3 regions of the Oceanobacillus locisalsi genome follow, and region 1 is predicted to be linked to each of the others. Evidence: riboswitches for the same ligand, from Rfam matches in the RefSeq annotation. Region 1 holds a riboswitch; each other region holds the start of a gene.

Evidence for each region. A riboswitch is a leader RNA that binds a small molecule or an ion and turns the genes downstream of it on or off. The one in region 1 is predicted to bind thiamine pyrophosphate.
Region 2: it holds a riboswitch for thiamine pyrophosphate, as region 1 does, so the genes downstream of both, thiT (energy-coupled thiamine transporter ThiT) here and ACFQ19_RS17580 (YkoF family thiamine/hydroxymethylpyrimidine-binding protein) in region 1, are expected to answer to the same signal.
Region 3: it holds a riboswitch for thiamine pyrophosphate, as region 1 does, so the genes downstream of both, tenA (thiaminase II) here and ACFQ19_RS17580 (YkoF family thiamine/hydroxymethylpyrimidine-binding protein) in region 1, are expected to answer to the same signal.

Annotation. Positions count from the first base shown of each region.
Region 1 is NZ_JBHTKK010000028.1:42,157-48,551, reverse strand. Features, by position in the region: gene ACFQ19_RS17605 (PH domain-containing protein) at 1-171, shown strand, start outside; gene ACFQ19_RS17600 (hypothetical protein) at 251-529, shown strand; gene ACFQ19_RS17595 (TetR/AcrR family transcriptional regulator) at 603-1,226, opposite strand; gene ACFQ19_RS17590 (SDR family NAD(P)-dependent oxidoreductase) at 1,427-2,182, opposite strand; gene ACFQ19_RS17585 (D-2-hydroxyacid dehydrogenase) at 2,385-3,317, opposite strand; TPP riboswitch at 3,507-3,610, shown strand; gene ACFQ19_RS17580 (YkoF family thiamine/hydroxymethylpyrimidine-binding protein) at 3,713-4,315, shown strand; gene ACFQ19_RS17575 (ECF transporter S component) at 4,315-4,923, shown strand; gene ACFQ19_RS17570 (ABC transporter ATP-binding protein) at 4,901-6,395, shown strand, end outside.
Region 2 is NZ_JBHTKK010000022.1:25,423-31,817, forward strand. Features, by position in the region: gene ACFQ19_RS15545 (M3 family oligoendopeptidase) at 1-1,638, shown strand, start outside; TPP riboswitch at 1,702-1,805, shown strand; gene thiT (energy-coupled thiamine transporter ThiT) at 1,957-2,523, shown strand; gene ACFQ19_RS15555 (response regulator transcription factor) at 3,033-3,725, shown strand; gene pnpS (two-component system histidine kinase PnpS) at 3,726-5,090, shown strand; gene polA (DNA polymerase I) at 5,281-6,395, shown strand, end outside.
Region 3 is NZ_JBHTKK010000029.1:1,969-8,363, reverse strand. Features, by position in the region: gene ACFQ19_RS17650 (PH domain-containing protein) at 1-50, opposite strand, end outside; gene ACFQ19_RS17645 (hypothetical protein) at 353-1,690, shown strand; TPP riboswitch at 2,118-2,220, shown strand; gene tenA (thiaminase II) at 2,306-2,980, shown strand; gene ACFQ19_RS17635 (LysM peptidoglycan-binding domain-containing protein) at 3,532-4,014, shown strand; gene solA (N-methyl-L-tryptophan oxidase) at 4,453-5,445, shown strand; gene ACFQ19_RS17625 (hypothetical protein) at 5,438-5,620, shown strand; gene ACFQ19_RS17620 (DUF6199 family natural product biosynthesis protein) at 6,312-6,395, shown strand, end outside.

The sequences.
Region 1 (6,395 bases):
AGAAAGAAGATATCGGAATTACAGCTGACACGTCATATCGTACAGCAAAAGCTTGGATTAACTTCAATTGTGATAAGCAATCGTGCAAAGCCTGTTATGCATACAAGGGTAAATCATCTTCCTATCGAATGGTGCAAAGCATTTGACAGATGGTACATGTTAAAGGAATAATATAAATTGCTTTTTCTCACAAAGAAGCGTCCGTAAAATGCCCACGGAGTAAAGTTTTTTATTTGAAAGAAGGCAATGCATGATGAAAATACTGCAGAGTATTTTATGCGGGTTCGGCTTTGTTATGATTTATGTTGTAATCATCCTTTGCGCGCCCTTTATCCTGAAAATGTTTTCTATTTTAGGTATACCTATCCATGCTACTATCTTTGGAACTGGTCTATTTGAGATGGAAACAAGTCAAGGCGGTTTTTATTCTCACCTGTCTCTCTTGGGTTGTATTCTTTCCTTTTTAACAGGCATCTTCTTTTATTATCTTTTATATCCAATCCAAGAGAAGCAGAAAAATCGGGAGTAAAAAATAGATAAACTGAAAAAATTCCTCAGACTTTTAATGAACGTGAAAATCTGAGGAATTTTTCATTCAAGCACTATGCTTTCTGTATAATTCCTTTCTCCAATATTTGTATAATTCTTTCTGTCTCTACTTCTTCTTCATCCCAATTGATTTCCGGAAGAAACACGTAACGAGCTACAATATACGATAAAATAGACGAAGCAACCGTACGTATAATGGCATCCGTCTTTATATCCGCCAGCTGCCCTTTTTCTTGATAATACGTGACAATTTCTCGCAGCTTATCAAAAACATCATTTCCCACATATTCAATAAACTTTTCTTTCAGGTCGGGATGAAACGGAATTTCCTGCACCAATATTTTTAACATCGGCAAATTATTTTGGATGAATTCTTTTCGATTTTCAATCATCGCCCGAATAAAATCTTGAATGTACTCAAATTCCTGATCAAGCACCTTATTCAGATCTTTTTTTATCATGGGGGCAATCCACTTCACCATCATTGGCGAAACAACCGCCAGCAGCAGTCCTTTTTTCGATTTAAAATGCTTAAAAATCGTTCCTTCTGCTACCTCTGCTTTATTGGCAATTTCACTCGTTGAAGTCCCTGCATAGCCTTTTTCTGCAAATAAATCCGTTGCCGCTTCTAGTATCGCTATTTGTTTTTTCGTCAGTTTAGGTTCTTTGTTTGTCATATTCACTCGCCTCTTATCACGTTAGACATATCTATCTATACTATATCGGATATGCAGCAAGTTTGTCATGAATAATGCGATGACTTCATACAACTGACAATAAACCAAAACAAAAAAATTTCCGATTATCTCATTTGGACAACCGGAATTTTTTTGACCTGCTATGTCAAAGCCTCTTCTCTATCACTTAATCCATTCTCCTAAAGGGAATTCGTTGCTCCGCCATCAATCGGAAATTCAGCACCTGTTGTATAAGAAGAATCATCCGATGCTAAGAACAACACCGTTTTCGCTACCTCAGCCCGTTTTCCTAAACGGCCAAGCGGATACCCTTCTCCAACTTCTTCCGTAGATTTTCCTTGTTGCTCCGCGCCATAATCTGCCATCTGCGTATCAATATAACCGGGATGGATAGAGTTCACACGAATCTGATCTTTAGCAACTTCCATCGCAACATCCTTACTCATAATACGGACTGCTCCTTTGCTTGCACCGTATAATGCATGTCCAGGAGCTCCGCCAAGTCCTGCAACAGAAGAAGCGTTGATAATGGAGCCACTTTTTTGCTTCTGCATCACTGGAAGCACATGTTTCATACCTAAGAAAGTACCTGTCACATTGATATTCATTAATTTATTCCATGTATCTAATTCAATTTCGGTGACTGGCTTAATAATATAGATACCAGCGTTGTTAAACAAGACATCAATTGTACCAAACTGGTCCACTGCTTTTTGAACAACTTCTTGCCAATCCGCTTCCTGACTGACATCATGCTTTATCGAAATAGCCTCTGCTCCAAGATCCTTTACTTCTTTTTCTGTTTCTTGTATACCCTCCACATTGACATCTGTCAAAATAAGCTTTGCGCCTTCTTTTGCAAATAAATGAGCTGTTTCTTTTCCAATACCTGTTCCAGCTCCTGTGATGAGCGTTACTTTATCTTGTACTCTCAATCTAAACTCCTCCTTGAACTACTTCTTAAAACATACAATTTCCTACACCCATTGTATATTTCCCTTTTTTTGTATGAATAAACATCAAAACATAATGTACATCGTATAGTTTCTGAGGAGTTTTATTTTTTATACATCGTCAAAATTGTAATCATTGATTCGCATTTGGACTCTGTAAATAGCAATACATGTAAAAATATTTTCAATATCCTTTTTGAACATCTACTTTATTTTCCAACACTTCTCCCGCTTCAACCTTATGCAGTGTATCAACAAAACAATCCGCCGCTTCTTTAGCAGTCGTCACAGCGGATATATGCGGCGTGACTGTTATATTTGGATGCCTCCAAAAGGCATGCGTTTCCGGCAACGGCTCTTCGCGGCAAACATCCAGCACCGCAAATCGCACCTGCTCCTTATCGATTGCTTCTATCAAGTCGTCCTCAACGACAGACTTTCCTCTGCCCACATTGATAAACCCGATATGCCCAACTTGGTTAAAGAATGATTTATCAAATAAATCAGCTGTTTTATCGGTTAATGGCAATGTATTTATGACATAATCAGCTTCTTTCATCAACGAGTTATTGGAACTAGCAGCTGCCACTTGTTCAAAAGCCGGCTTCTGCTTCCCGCTTAAAGATATGCCATACACCTTCATTCCAAACCCCGTCAATATATTAGCTACTGTACTGCCAATTTCGCCGGTTCCATAAATCACTGCTATTTTCGCATCCAATAGCGCAGGAGTAACTTCGCGCCACACTTTGTTCTCCTGCTGTGCTGCAAAAGTGGCATGTTCTTGGGTATCCTTTAGAATATAACTCAGACAATACTCTCCAATACGCTGCCCAAACGAGCAAACGGTCCGCGTTAATAATACGTTTTCATTCCAGTCCTGATGATACAAAAAACCATCGACGCCGGCTCCCAGAGAATGTACCCATTTTACTTTACTATAGTCAGTATCTTTCTGTACTTGAAAACCGCAAAAAACATCTGCCCAATCCAGGTCTTCTTCAGTCAAAACATCTTCGGTTACGTAACGAATGTTTTTGTCTAGTTTATATTGTTCTATGTGTTCTTTTAATTCCTTTATCATCGGGCTGACAATAACTATTTTTTGAATATCCACATTAACATCCCCTCTCCTTTTTTATTATAGAGGATTATTTGATTTTTTAAAAATATTCAATATAATGCTTTTATATAAAAACATCATCCTATTAGAGATGATCGTATTAAATTTTGAAGGTTCTCAAGCCTCTTTACAACTTATACTAATTTAGATATGATATGAATTACCATAACAACTGCATAAACCGAATCTCACTAGGGGAGCTTTTTTAAATAGCTGAGAAGGTGAAAACCTGACCCTTAATACCCGATCTGGATAATACCAGCGTGGGGAAGTGTAGTGGACCGTATGTCAATCGTTTTATTGATGCTACATTTTTCATACATACGTACAAACTGCATTCCCATCGGAGTGCAGTTTTTTTATGGATAAATATTATTGGAGGTATGGAAATGACGATCGAATGTGGTACAAGTCGAATTGCAGGGTGTCAATTTACGCTGTTTCCGATGAGCGATGATTTTGCGGAGGTTATTTTATCAACATTAGAAGAAGTTGACATGTCAAAGGTGTGGAAATCAACCGATGATGTAACGACATGTATCAGAGGCAAAAGAGTGCATATTTTTGACGTTACAAAAGCGCTTTTTCTTCATGCTGCTAAAACAGGGAAGCATGTCGCGATGAGCGGCACGTATTCCATCGGCTGCCCTGGCGACTCAACGGCTGATGTCTATATGGATGAGAGTAACGAGCTGATGAATGAATCCTCTTCGAAAGCGGTTCAGCAGCAAGCCGGATGTAAATTCTCTCTATATCCTTTAGGCGAAGAAGATTATATGGAAAAAATATATCAGCAGATCGATTGGTCCAAAACTACGGAAGTGTCTGTCAGTCACGCCCATTATGCGACAAGATTAGACGGGGATGTGCATGATATTTTCCGCGTTTTACAGCAATCCTTCGAGCAGGTGCAGGATGTAGTTTCACATGTGACGATGACGTTTACGATTTCAGCAAACAGCCCTTCTAATCCAAAAGAACAGGAGCAATAATCATGAAACAATGGAAATTGAAAGATATCGTTTTGATGTCCATTCTTGGAGTTGTTTTTGGACTGATCTACCTTGCTTTTTTCGGAGTGGGAAATGTGCTGTACGGCGTCTTGACACCGTTTGGATTGGGACCGCTCAGCTATGAGCTCATCTTTGGTGTCTGGTTTATTGTCTCGATTATTGCTGCTTATATTATTCGAAAACCCGGGGTAGCTTTTACCTCAGAGACCATTGCAGCACTAACAGAGGTGTTAGTCGGCTCTACTGCAGGACCAACTTTGATTTTATCCGGTATGGTACAAGGTCTTGGCGCAGAACTTGGCTTTGCTCTCACAAGGTGGAAAGATTACCGCCTGCGAGTTTTGATCCTGTCAGGTATGTTGGCAGCCACGGTAAGCTTTCCTTATGCTTACTTTATGTCCGGGTATGACGCCTATACGAACTGGCTTGTTATCGCCATGTTTATTACCCGTGTTATTAGTGGTGCGCTGATTGCCGGTTTATTAGGAAAATATATCGCCGATCAATTAGCAGCTACAGGAGCACTGAGCGGTTACCCGTTAGGAAAGGAGAGGCAGAAGCGACATGAGCAATCAAGCGCATCGTAACCCTTTATTCCAATTGAATGATTTTTCTTTTTTCTATCAAGATCAAGCAGAAGCCGTTATCAACCAGCTTACTGTTTCTCTTTATGCGGATGAAGTTACTCTATTGATGGGGGCGAGCGGTGCGGGTAAAAGCACTCTTGCCCTCTGCCTTAATGGGCTATACCCAGAAGCTGTAGAAGGAACAACGAAAGGCGAGATTCTTTTTCAAGGAAGAGCCACACAAGATTACGCAAAAGGCAAGCTTAACCAAAAGGTCGGCATTGTTTTTCAGGATCCAGAGAGTCAATTTTGTATGATTCGTGTCGAGGATGAATTAGCTTTTGTCTTAGAAAACATGGCCATACCAAGAGAAGAAATGTATATGCGTATCTTAACAGCACTAAAACAAGTAGGCATGCAAGATTTTCTCTATCATAAAATCCATGATTTATCAGGAGGACAGAAGCAGAAAATTGCCTTGGCCTCTGTATTGCTGATGGAACCAGATTATTTAATTTTAGATGAACCAACAGCCAATTTAGACCCGGTTTCCAGACTTGAATTCATTGAAACTATAATGCGGCTTCAAAAGGAATTGCAGCAAGGGGTGCTGGTCATTGAACATCAAGCTGAAGATTGGGTGGATTATGCAGATCGGATGCTGGTATTAAACCATGCCAGCCAAGTAGTTATCGATGATCAGCCAGCTACGGTTTTTTCAGCCTATCGGGAGGAATTGCACGCCCATCATATTGCCTTTCCGCCGGCCTATCGGAAAGAACTGGAGCAAGCATTACCAGCCATTCATGAATACGATTCAGCACCTATTATGGAGGTTGATCAGCTCGCTTTTCAATATAAAAAACAATCGATCTTAAATTATGTGTCGTTCTCTATTTATCCAGGTGAATTAATGGCAATCTTAGGTGAGAATGGTGCGGGCAAATCTACATTGCTGCAGTTGCTCACGCGATTAAAACAGCCTCAGGACGGTCAGATAACCTTGCATCAGAAAAATCTAAATGCATGGTCAGAACATGAATTAAGAAAACGGACCGGTTTTGTTTTTCAACAGCCGGAACATCAGTTTATACGCGACGCCGTTTATCAGGAAATAACATTTGGTATGCAATTAAATGGCATGCCGGCAAAGCAATTGGAAAGCAGAGCTTCTGCCTTATTGAAATTATTACATTTAGAAAAGCATCAGGCTCGTAATCCTTTTATGTTAAGCGGCGGCCAGAAGCGGCGCTTAAGTGTGGCAACCATGCTGGATGAAACCCCTGATCTATTATTCTTTGACGAACCAACGTACGGGCAGGATCATCAGACGACCAAGGAGCTGCTGGATATTATTCACAATTTGAGAGAGCAAGGAACTGCTGTCATGATCGTAACCCATGATATGGAATTAGTTGCCAAACATTGCCAACGGGCAGTTGTATTGAACGAAGGCGGCATTGCTTTTGATGGGGCTCCTGATTACTTATGGG
Region 2 (6,395 bases), on a different contig from region 1:
AACTGGGAAAAGATCGTATGTGATTTAGAACGGATAACGAAAAAGGTACGTGAGATGGGAGCTTATATCAGTTGTTTAAGTGCCCAAGATGTAACAGATAAACAAGCTGAAATCTATGTTGCCAAAAGAGCTCAAATAGCAGCAGCGTATAGCGCGCTTACGAAAATAATTGATCAGAAACTGGCAGCAATAACAGATACTGCGTGGAACCGGCTGCTTGTACAAGACACAATGAAACCGCTGCAATTTATATTAACTGAAAGGAGAGAACGAGCACGTGAACAATTGTCGGAAAACGAAGAAATTTTAATCAGCGATTTAGCAATAGATGGATACCATGCCTGGAATCAGATGTATGAAGCGGTTGTCGGCAACATGACAATCGATATAGAAGAGAACGGAGAGGTGCAGCCTTACTCTGTCGGACAGGCCTCAAATAAATTATCCACTGCTGATCGTGCGCAAAGAGAGCATGTTTTTCGCCAAATCAGTGATGCATGGAAAAAGAATGAAGCTTTATTCGGACAGACGTTAAATCACTTGGCGGGCTTTCGGCTGCAAACTTATAAACATTACGGTTGGGAGAATGTGTTGAAAGAGCCCTTAGAGAAAAATCGGATGCAGCAAGAAACGTTGCATGCGATGTGGGGAGCGATTGAAAAACACAAACCGCTATTTGTTAATTACTTACACCAAAAAGCTTCTCTGCTGGGTTTGGACGAATTAAGCATTTTTGATGTACATGCTCCTATCCGGTCAAATATAGAAAAGATGAGCTATGATGCGGGAGCGGCTTTTATTGTGGAACAATTCCGCAGTTTCAGCCCGCAAATGGCGGATTTCGCACAAATGGCATTTGAGAAACGCTGGATTGAAGCGGAAGATCGGGCAGGGAAACGTCCTGGAGGTTTCTGTACGAGCTTTCCTGTCAGTGAGCAGACCCGTATCTTTATGACTTACTCAGGAACGCCTTCCAATATCGCGACACTGGCCCATGAATTAGGGCATGGTTATCATCAGTATGTGATGAATGATGTAAATGGGTTAAATCAAGGTTATGCCATGAATGTGGCAGAAACTGCTTCCACGTTTGCGGAAATGATTGTCGCAGATGCGTCGGTAAAAATGGCTCAAACAGATGAAGAAAAGTTGACCTTATTAGAAGATAAAGTGTCACGCAGCATTGCTTTCTTTATGAATATCCATGCCCGCTTCTTATTCGAGAAACAATTCTATAAAGAACGCAAACAGGGGATGGTAAGCACGTACCGGTTGAATGAGCTTATGGTAGAAGCACAAAAAGAAGCGTATTGCGAAAGTTTGTCTGAATACGACCCGCATTTTTGGGCGTCCAAGCTGCATTTTCATATTACCAATGTACCGTTCTATAATTTCCCTTATACATTCGGTTATTTATTCAGTCAGGGAATTTATGCATATGCGAAAGAATATGAAGGTAATTTTGAAGAAAAATATATTACATTATTAAGAGATACCGGCCGGATGACTGTGGAACAACTTGCTGAAAAGCATCTGCAGGTGGATCTGACAAAACCTGATTTCTGGGAAAATGCAATGGAAATATGTAAACAGGATGTCCAGGAATTTTTAGAACTAGCCAAGAAACTGGAAAAGTAATCACGTCTATTGCGAATTATCTAAAAGTGATTTATACTACATTTATACAAAAAAGTGAATAAAAAAGCCTGCAAGGGGAGCCTTTGGCTGAGAGTGGACATGTTTGTGTTCTGACCCTTTGAACCTGTCAGTTAACGCTGGCGCAGGGATTGTGGACTTTTTGATGGATATAAAAGTAATGTGTGAGCGGAGTGTAAAATGTTCTTTTATGATTATTGGAAGAACATGACCATCAAGAAGACTCCCCTTGGCATTACTTTTTTGTGCGTTAGGAAAGTATTAAATTATGATTGTTTCATGTAAATGGGGGAGAAACATTTGAAAAATAAAACATTGTTTTTGGTCGAAGTAGCTATCTTTACAGCACTGGCTTTATTACTGGATATTTTACCAATTGGATTTACACTCTGGCCGCAAGGAGGGTCTGTATCTTTTGCAATGATTCCTGTCTTTATTGTTGCTTTCCGGTGGGGATTAAAGGGAGGCTTATTGTCCGGGTTCCTCTGGGGAATACTGCAGGTGGCTACAGGTACGGCTTATATCTTGCACCCGGTACAGGGCATTATTGAATATGGGCTAGCTTTCACTGTTGTCGGACTGGCTGGAGTGTTTTCCAAGCAGGTTATCGACAATATGAAAAAGAAGCAGATAAAAAAATCTTTTATCTACATTCTGACAGGCGTATTCCTGGGTTCAGCAGCCCGTTTTATTTGTCATTATATTGCCGGAATGGTGTTCTTCGGTTCAGCAGTAGAAGGGCAGCCAGCCTGGCTCTATTCATTAATTTATAATTCATCTTATATGATTCCATCTTTTGTTTTAAGTCTTATTATTGTATTTCTTTTGTTTTATAAACAGCCGAGAACATTAGTAGGAAAAATGTAAAGAAAACTCCCTCACACAAAAATCCTGCAGCATGCCTTGCTTCAGGATTTTTATTTCATTTTCTCAACGTTCGCACTAAAGAATAAGTATATAAACCTTGCTGTTTCAGGATGAACACGCTCTCTATTATCATGTTAAGTTTAAACATTCTTTTATTTTTTGATCAGAATATGGTGTATAGCGACTACTCCGGCCAAGCCCTTCGCTTTCCGACGTCCTGGGACTGCGGTTACTCGCTCCATCAAAAACCGTTGTACGTCGGAAAGCAAAACGGTCCGCCGCAGCGGCAGCCTTACACCTTCTACTCTTTTTCAACAGAATGTTAATTTTGTTAAGTTTTATTAACATTCTGTTATGGAATAGGCTATCTGGCTAAATAATGGTAGAATAAAGAAAATAAAGATGAAAGCAATATATTTTTATGTTCCTTTTCCTTCGAGAAAATCTTATTTAAAGAAGGATTTTTTATCAATGGGAACGTATATATGAATTAAGGGGGGATTTTCCAAATGGATAAAGAAATTCTAATCGTAGATGATGAACAATCCATTGTGACGTTGCTAAAATACAATATCGAGAATGCCGGGTTTACGACAGACGTGGCATACGACGGGGAAGAGGCTTACGAGAAAGCTTCATCTAACCGCTATGAATTGATTATTTTAGATTTAATGCTCCCGAAATTAGACGGGATAGAAGTATGCAGGAAACTTCGAAAAAATGATATGGACACACCGATTTTAATGCTGACAGCAAAAGATGAGGAAATTGACAAAATCCTTGGTCTGGAGCTCGGAGCAGATGATTATTTGACAAAACCGTTCAGCCCGAAAGAAGTGGTTGCCCGTGTGAAGGCCATTATCAGGAGGTCACAGCGGCCGGAAGGGGATTATTTTCAGTCTCTGCGAATAAAAGATTTAACAATTTACCCGGAGCGCTATGAAGCAGAAATAAAAGAAGAATTAATTACTTTTACAAGAAAAGAGTTTGAACTCCTGTACTATTTGGCTAAACATAAAGGAAAAGTCATTTCCCGAGATCAATTACTCAGCAGTGTATGGGATTATGATTTCATGGGAGATACGAGAATCGTGGATGTGCATGTAAGCCATCTGCGGGATAAAATTGAACCTGATTCTAAAAAGCCTGTATATATCAAAACAGTTCGTGGGTTAGGTTATAAACTAGAGGAGCCGGTTTAAATGCATATATTATTTTCAAAGCCATTGTTTCCAAATATTCTTGGCATCACGGTGGTCCTGATATTATCAGGGTGGCTGATGGTACAAGCTCAAGGAAATTGGATTTTTATCATAGCTATTATATTAGTAGAATTTTTAGTGATTTCTATTATATTTATGCAATTTTATAACAAATACGCAAGACCGCTTAATAAAGCCTCAAAAACAGTAAATGAAATGATTAAAGGAAATTATTCAGCCCGCTTTAACAACAGTAATAGTAAAGAAATGGAGCAATTAAGCAAAAACATCAATAAATTAGCGCGGAATATGAATGAAATTACGATTCAGGAACAAATGCAGGCAGAGCAATTAACTTCTATTATCGATAATATGAAAAACGGCCTCGCGCTGATTGATGAAAAAGGGTACGTTCACCTGGTGAATCGAGGTTTCTTGGAAATGTTTCAAGGGGAAGATAAACAGTATCGCGGTCATTTATATTATGATGTATTTGAAAATGAAGCCATGCACAATGTTGTCCAAGAAACATTTCTGTATGAACAGCCTGTCAAAGAACAGTTTAAAAACGAGCGCGGGCTGACTAAAAACTATATGGAAGTTATTGCTGCACCTGTTTTTAACGAGCATAATATGATTAAGGGGGCTGTACTGGTTATTTATGATATAACAGAATTGAAGCGGTTAGAAAAAATGCGTAAAGATTTTGTTGCGAATGTTTCTCATGAATTGCGTACACCTATTACGTCTATACGTGGGTTTGCGGAAACATTAAAGGAAAAGCAACATGATGAGCAAGCGGCAGAAGAGTTTATTGAGATTATATATAAGGAAAGCCACAGGCTGCAATTGCTTATAGAAGATCTGTTAGAACTTTCCCGCCTGGAAAGGGAAGATTTCCAACTGGAAAAAGAGCGTTTTAATGCGAAACAAATGATAGATGAAGTGCTGCCGCAACTGGAACAAAAAGCAGCAAAAAAAGATTTAGATTTTACAACATCGATTTCTCCGGATACAGACGTGTATGCAGATTCTGATAAATTGAAGCAGGTTATTATCAATCTCGTAGATAATGCGATTAACTATACACCATCTGGAGGAAATATCCATTTAAGCATAAATGAAGAAAATGAACGTGTTCATATTCTCATTGAGGATACAGGAATCGGTATTGAACAAAAGGCGACTTCCAGAGTGTTTGAACGCTTTTACAGAGTGGATAAGGACAGAAGCAGAAATACGGGAGGAACCGGCCTTGGACTCGCTATAGTAAAGCATATAGTCGAGGTTCACCAAGGGGAAATTGTTTTAGAAAGTGAAGTGGACAAAGGAACAGCAGTCCATGTATATATACCAAAACCTTAAGTCATCACCGCCCGGGTGGTGGCTTTTGTTCTTGTAGGGTAACGGAAGGAAGTGTCACTTTATAAATGAAAGAACTGCCGTTATAAGATAAGGGAGTAAAGGATAACCTACGTATACGCATTATGCAGTTTTCTCTAAACATGATAAAATAAGATTACAATTAGCGATGAAAGATAAAGGAGACAGAATGATGACCCAAAAGCTGATCTTAATTGATGGCAACAGTATTATTTATCGCGCTTTTTTTGCGTTGCCGCTGTTAAATAATGAAAAAGGCGTTTATACCAATGGTATCTATGGTTTTACTACGATATTGCTTCGGATTTTAGAAGAAGAGCAGCCGACACATATGCTTGTTGCTTTTGATGCAGGAAAAACGACTTTCCGCCACGAAACGTATAAAGAATATAAAGGAGGCCGGGAAAAAACACCCCCGGAACTTTCTGAACAATTTCCTGTCTTAAAAGAACTGCTCGATGCGTTTGGTATTAAACATTACCAGCTGGATCAATATGAAGCAGATGATATTATTGGAACATTATCGAAACAGGCAGATAACGAAGAATGGGACATAACCGTGTTCTCCGGCGACAAAGATTTACTGCAGCTTGTATCGGACCAGGTGACTGTCCGGGTGACCAAAAAAGGAATCAGTGAAATTGAAAACTATACACCCTCTTACCTATTCGAAAAGATGCAAGTAACCCCGGAACAGATTACGGATTTGAAAGGACTGATGGGAGACAGTTCAGATAATATTCCTGGCGTTCCGGGAATCGGTGAAAAAACAGCTACCAAACTGTTAACACAGTTTCATACATTAGAGAAAGTGTACGAACACTTAGATGAGGTCAGCGGGAAAAAGCTGAAGGAAAATTTAACAACCTATCGTGATGATGCGATAATGAGTAAGGATTTAGCTACCATTAACCGGGACTCGCCCATTACCGTTCAATTGGATGATGCTGTTTATGAAGGCTTCTCCACAGCATCTGTTCGTAATATGTTTATGGACTTAGGTTTCCAGTCGCTATTAACGCGAATTTCCGGAACAGAAGAAGCGGAAGAGGAGAAAGCAGGATACAAAGAAATAGATTATAGCATCGTGGAAGAAGTAACAGAAGCGCTATTTTCCAAACAGGATGCCCTTGTTGTAGAAATGCTGGGAGAAAACTATCATACCGAACCAATTGAAGGAATCGGGGTTGTCAATGAAAATAAAAAAAGTTTTATTCCTATTTCTGTAGCAGCGGAATCGTCGGCTTTCAAAAAATGGGCGGAAGACCCTGCGAAAAAGAAGATTGT
Region 3 (6,395 bases), on a different contig from region 1:
ATGGACATAAACGTTACGAAAAAACCGTCTACTTTTGAACGAAAAATCATGGCGCAATCCCACCTTTCTTGCAGTTGCTTTCCAGGTATATTTTCTTACTATTTCTACCCAACTATTATAGAGTGTTTTTCTCTTTATTTCATTCATCCCAATGCAGATTTTGCTCTTTCATCAATAAGGTCATCAATTGCATAGTGAGGAATAGTTGTTTATTTTTATGGTTTCAAATAAAAATTAGCATTTTCTACATATACACAGCAACGCATCCAACCTCAAAAAAACAAACACAGTTTTATTTTTTAAATCCCGGGAATAGTTCTAATAACGAAGCCATGATTTTGGAGGGGGTATTTTGAAAAAAATAGGCGTTGTTTTCGGACTGTTTTTATTTAGTTTCGTATTGGCGGCATGCAATAATACAAATGAAACAGATTCTGCAGATGAAACACCGTCAAACAATGAGGCAGATTCAGAGGAAGATGTAAATGAGACAGAATCAAACAACCCAGAGGAGGGCGCTGCATCTGATGAGAACCCGGCGGAAAACGAGGAGGCAAACGACCATTCCGATAACGAAGCAGAAGAACAGGAGTATACAGAAGAACAAGTCTCCGGTGATTACCTGATTCATGCCGAGTGGCTGGATGGAACAGATTTATTGCTTTACTTCACACGGACAGCGGATGAGATGACACGGGAGGAGCGTATACATCAATCATTAATGGAAAGTGATCCTTCGCAACGTGACTTGTTCTCTGCTACAACTAATTTTGAGGTCGATGGAACAGAGGCAAATTTATATTTTAACGAAGATGATGATTTAAGTATGGCATCGACGGAGTCAGCGATGTTTTGGGAAGCGTTAAATGAGATCGGTTTCCGATATGGATTAGATGAATTTAATCTTTTTAATCAGGATGGAGAGAGAGGACTGGTTTTTGCTGAAAATCAATGGCAGGATCCTGTTGACATCGAACAAGAGCCCAATCGTGGATACTATGTTATGTCTCCAGAAGAAACAGAGCGAGGGGAACACACTTATATAAGCGGCGCTGTAGCGGAAGAAGAAATCTTTGCGGAGGATGGCGAATTGCTTGATTTCGGGCAGACTGTTGAAGCGATGACTACCGCCACGAACGATGACGGGTCTTATCGCTCCGGGATTTACGAAGGCTTGGAAATCGAAGAAGCAAGGATTGATGAGGATCAAGCCACTGTAACGTATCATATCAATGACGGAGCAGAAGCGTCTCAACAAGAGCGTGAAGATTTTGAACAAGTCCTTCAATTAGCTGCACTTGACTTTCAAGTCGAGGAACTTAAACTTGTGAACGAAACAGACCAGGTTATTTCCGTTTACCCATTGTTGGAGGAAGGAAGCGACAATACAAATAACGCAGAAGATAATAATAACTCATCCAAAGAGGCATCGGATACAAGCGAGCAAGAGGAAAATACCGAATTGACAGAAGAAGATGCTACAAGCGCAGTGTTTGATTATGTGGATGAGCATGAAGACGTTTCTCGGGAAGATGTGAAAACCATGGTCCATGAAGATGAAGATGGGTATTTTAATATTCAAGCATTTGTATATGCAGGAGAAGATGATGAGGTGCAGATGACAAACACGATAGGCTGGTATTTGGTAGATAAAGAAACGGGTGAGGTGGAAGAGAAAGAACTCGAATAAAAAAGAATTTATGGAAGTAATCACCGCTATTGCGAGAGTTTGTTGACGTTGAATCTGAACTATGAAGGGGGGAGTATGTAATTTGTTTCATAAGAAATCAATTATGTACTTCCTTTTTTTAAATAAATTAAAAATATTGGCATTATACATTGACAATGACAATGATAATCATTATCATTCAGTTATGAGGTTTCTCTATCAAATCGTTTTGTTAATTTCTCAGCTTGCTCATTGTGTTACCCCCAACCAACATATAGAGACGTTAGAAATTTGATAGGGATTTCCTCCATTTTGTAATAGCGTATATTATAAAGCAATGCCAAGATATACAAAAACAGCGAAATGAAGAAGTGGATAAAACAAGTACTTTCATAAACTTGACTTGCCATTTTGTTTTGTTACCATAATAGATAATCGAATAATTCAAATTTTCTACCAGGGGCGCCATAACGGCTGAGATAAATGTACATTTAGCACCCTTAGAACCTGATCTGGTTAAGGCCGGCGGAGGGAAGTGGAATAAGCAGCAATCACACGCTATTTTTATGTGCGTATATTTTATATGTCAATATTCCTTCCGCTCGTCTTTAGAAAAGATGAAAGGGAGGAATTTTTATGAAATTTACAGAGGAATTACGTCATGCAACGAAAGAAAGCTGGGAGAAAAGTTTAAATCATCCATTTGTGCAAGGTATTGTAAAGGGAGATTTACCGCTGGAAACATTTAAGTACTATATTCTGCAAGATATTTACTATTTAAAACATTATGGTAAGGTGCACGCGATTGCTGCATCCCAAGCAGAAGATTTTAAACTAACTGCTCTTTTAGCAGATAAAGCGCGTTTTACAGCAGAAGCGGAATTAACTGTACACAACGAACACGCGAAGATATTACATATTACAAAAGAGGACATGGATAATTTTAAACCAGCTCCAACTGCTTATGCATATACGTCGCATTTATATCGGGCAACAATGTCTGGAAATTTGGCACATACCATTGCGGCAATATTACCGTGCTATTGGTTATACGCGGACATCGGAAAAGAGAATGAGCATGCAACACCAGATCTGGAAATTTATCGTAACTGGATTAACATGTATGCAAGTGACAGATTCCAAGATTCAACGAATGACATGATTGATTTGCTCAATACCCTCGTTGAAGATATGAGCGACAGGGAAAAGGAGAAAGTTAAAGAACAATTTATTATAGCAAAAGAGTATGAACTCCGCTTTTGGGAAATGGCTTATACATTTGAAAACTGGTTTTCTGAAAGTAAGAAATGAATAAGCTTTAAGTGAAAAACAAGTTGTATAGTATAAATATAATATTCCGTCTAGATATTTCTATTGGATCCAGCGGGAGATAAACATCAATACCAAAAGAAGCTGTGCAGCAAATTGTAACCGCTATACAAACACGTCTAGAAGGGCGAACCAAGCCTTTGGCGGTATCTCTGGATGAAGGAAGTGGTGCAGGAAAGTCTGCGGTAGCGGCTAAAGTAGCTGCGCACGTGGGGCAACTGTCATTCAGTATAATGCGTTTTTTGATGCAACAATTTACTTTTTTCTGTTTTGCGTCCACTGGCATCCGATGATTTAGTCGTGACGAACCGATAGTTTTATATGGATAGTCGCATACGCTAGAAGAACATGACTTTACAGAACAAAAAATATTTCTATTTTTTCATTTTCTTTACAATTATATTAAAAAATAGAAATATCGATAGAATCCAAGTTTATAAGTTAAAAAGAAGGGTAAAGAGTAACTATCACATGGAGAGGAAGGTGTTATTATTAAGTATATTTTTTCGATTATTCTAGCTTTGGCAGGGTTCGTGCTCTTTGCCGGAACGGCATCTGCGGAGCAACATTATGAAGTGCAGCCGGGGGATAACGTGTACCGTATCGCACAAAACTATCAAGTAGATGCTAATGCTGTTATTGCAGCCAACCCATCTATTTCGGATTCCGCTTCTATTGAAGCCGGGCAGACAATCAAAATACCGGATGAAGCAGGAACTCCTTTTACCGTGACAGCTTATACAGCTGGAGAAGAATCTACGGGTAAAGAACCAGGGGATCCTGGCTATAGAGTAACAGCATCCGGTGAAGAAGTAGAGGAAGGAAGAACCATCGCATGTCCAGAATCTCTTCCTTTTGGAACGAAAATACATATCCCGGAGTTGGATGAAACTTACGTGTGTGAAGACCGGGGAAGTGCTATCACAAATGGGCATTTAGATATTTATAAGGAAGATTTAGATGATGCACTGGAATTTGGAGTGCAGGAGCTTCAAGCTAAAGTTTGGACTTATTAAACTGTAAAATGAGATTTTAAGAATTATGTATGAATATGCTTCCTGTAATTTATTACAACAAAAAAGCAGCCAGCCAGTGAACTATATTTAGGCTGACTGCTTTTTTGTTGTGATGTCTCATAATAACAGGCTGAAAAACGAATATTTACTTTGATAAATGAAATACATTAACAAGAAAGATGGGTGATATCGTTATTAATAATTTCACACAGTTTTAAAAATGACTTAAAATATTTGTAAGCGCTTACCGATAAATAATAATCTTCAATGATTGAGGGACAATTTCGAAATCATTTATTGTTATCTATGAAATAGAATTGGATTCTTGTTGGTATTTGAAAAACCTTTAGCAGGATGCAATTATTCTTTCTATCCAAAAAAGAAAATGCATGAAAAGGATAATTCATCCATTTTCAATAAAATCAAGGAGGATTTCATATGACAAAACATTATGATGTAATTGTAGCTGGTGCGGGGTCAATGGGAATGGCTGCGGGATATTATTTGGCGAGGCAGGGAGTGAAGGTATTGCTCGTTGATTCTTACAACCCTCCGCATGATCAAGGGAGCCATTATGGGGAAACCCGAATCATTCGCCATGCTTATGGGGAAGGAAGAGAATATGTGCCGCTTGCTCTTAGATCACAGGAACTTTGGGATGAACTCGAAAAGAAATCTCATCATAAAATATTTACTCAAGTTGGTGCAATAGGGTTTGGACCTAAAGATGATGCACCGTTTATTGATGAAGCTATTACAAGTGGAAAGGAATATCATTTAAATGTTGATTATTTAACAGGGACACAGATAAAAGAGCGATTTCAAGGTTTGCGTATACCAGATGATTATAATGGTTTTTTTGAACCTGATTCTGGAATATTATTTAGTGAAAATTGCAACCAGGCATATAAAGAGCTGGCGGTGCACCATGGAGCAGAGGTTTCATTTAATAATCCGATTATTGATATCAAGGCTTATGAAGATTCTGTTACAGTGATTTCGCAAAACGATCTATTTACATCAGATAAGTTAATTATCAGCGCTGGATCCTGGAGCGGAAAATTAGCTGACAAAGTAGACCTGAATCTTCCCCTTGTCCCAACCAGACAACCTGTCGCCTGGTTTGAAGCGAATGAAGACCTATTTAATTCAAACGTATTTCCTGTGTTTATGGTAGAAGTTCCATCAGGTGATACAAGAGCCATTTATTATGGATTTCCAACTTTTGGCGGTTGCGGTTTGAAAATTGGGAGACACGATTATGTTAATGCAATAGACCCAGATACAATGAATCGGGAATTTGGGTCTGATGAAAACGACCAGGGTCATTTACGCGAATTCCTGGATCAATTCATGCCGGAAGCATCCGGAGCGTTAAAGAAAGGGTTGATTTGTTTATACAAGAACTCCAGATGGTCACTTTATCATTGATAAACATCCGGTTCACTCTCATATCTCCATTGCTGCCGGGTTTTCAGGGCATGGGTTCAAGTTTGCCAGTGCAGTAGGGGAAATACTATCTCAACTGGCAGTGTCCGGTGAAACGGGACACGATATATCCATTTTTAAATTGGATCGTCCAAGTCTTAAGAACTCGGTACAATAAAAACAAATAGCGTAATCTCGGAATTGGTTTTGCAGGGTGAAAAAAACAATTCCTTTCTCCTTTTATTTGAAACGAATAATAATGTAAGGTAATACAATATTGAATGAACGCTATTTCCTGTTTTTTAGAATTGGATATTCTAGTATGCTAAAGAGAACTTCCTAATTACGGGAAGTTCTCTTTAGCATATTTAAAGTACAATGATGGACAAGCTTAAGTTTCAAATAACTCTTGCTATCCAGATAAACTAATGAAAGAGAGAAATGAAATGGCTTTTACAAAAGTTAAATCTATTTTAAGTAAACTTGGTATCATTTGTTCAAGATAGAACATTTTTTCGAATAAGCGAGCTTATTGACATATGTCAGAAGCACATTCTGCGCAGATAGAAATGGTTCAAAGAGGCAAGAAGATGTGAATTTTCAAACCAAGCAGAAAATAAAAATGATACGACAGCTTTGTTATAAAAGAAGCATGGTTGTCAATACTACGGAAGCCGCTTAGCTTTTGACAATGCATCTAAATGTTTTATTTATATATATAAGGGTATTAGTATAACTAAAATTTATGAAAAAGAGAGTCTGATTTAATTTCGCAGCCACAGAATATCATAAAATAATTTTTGCATGAAATAAGTTACACATTTAAAAAAAGATAATTACCCCCTATCCAAGAAAGGTGGTGACTGGTCATGGGACTATCTCAAATTATTTTTACAATAGTGTGTATGTTATTAATTATTTATGGTTTGGTTAGTATTTTTTCACCAAAAACA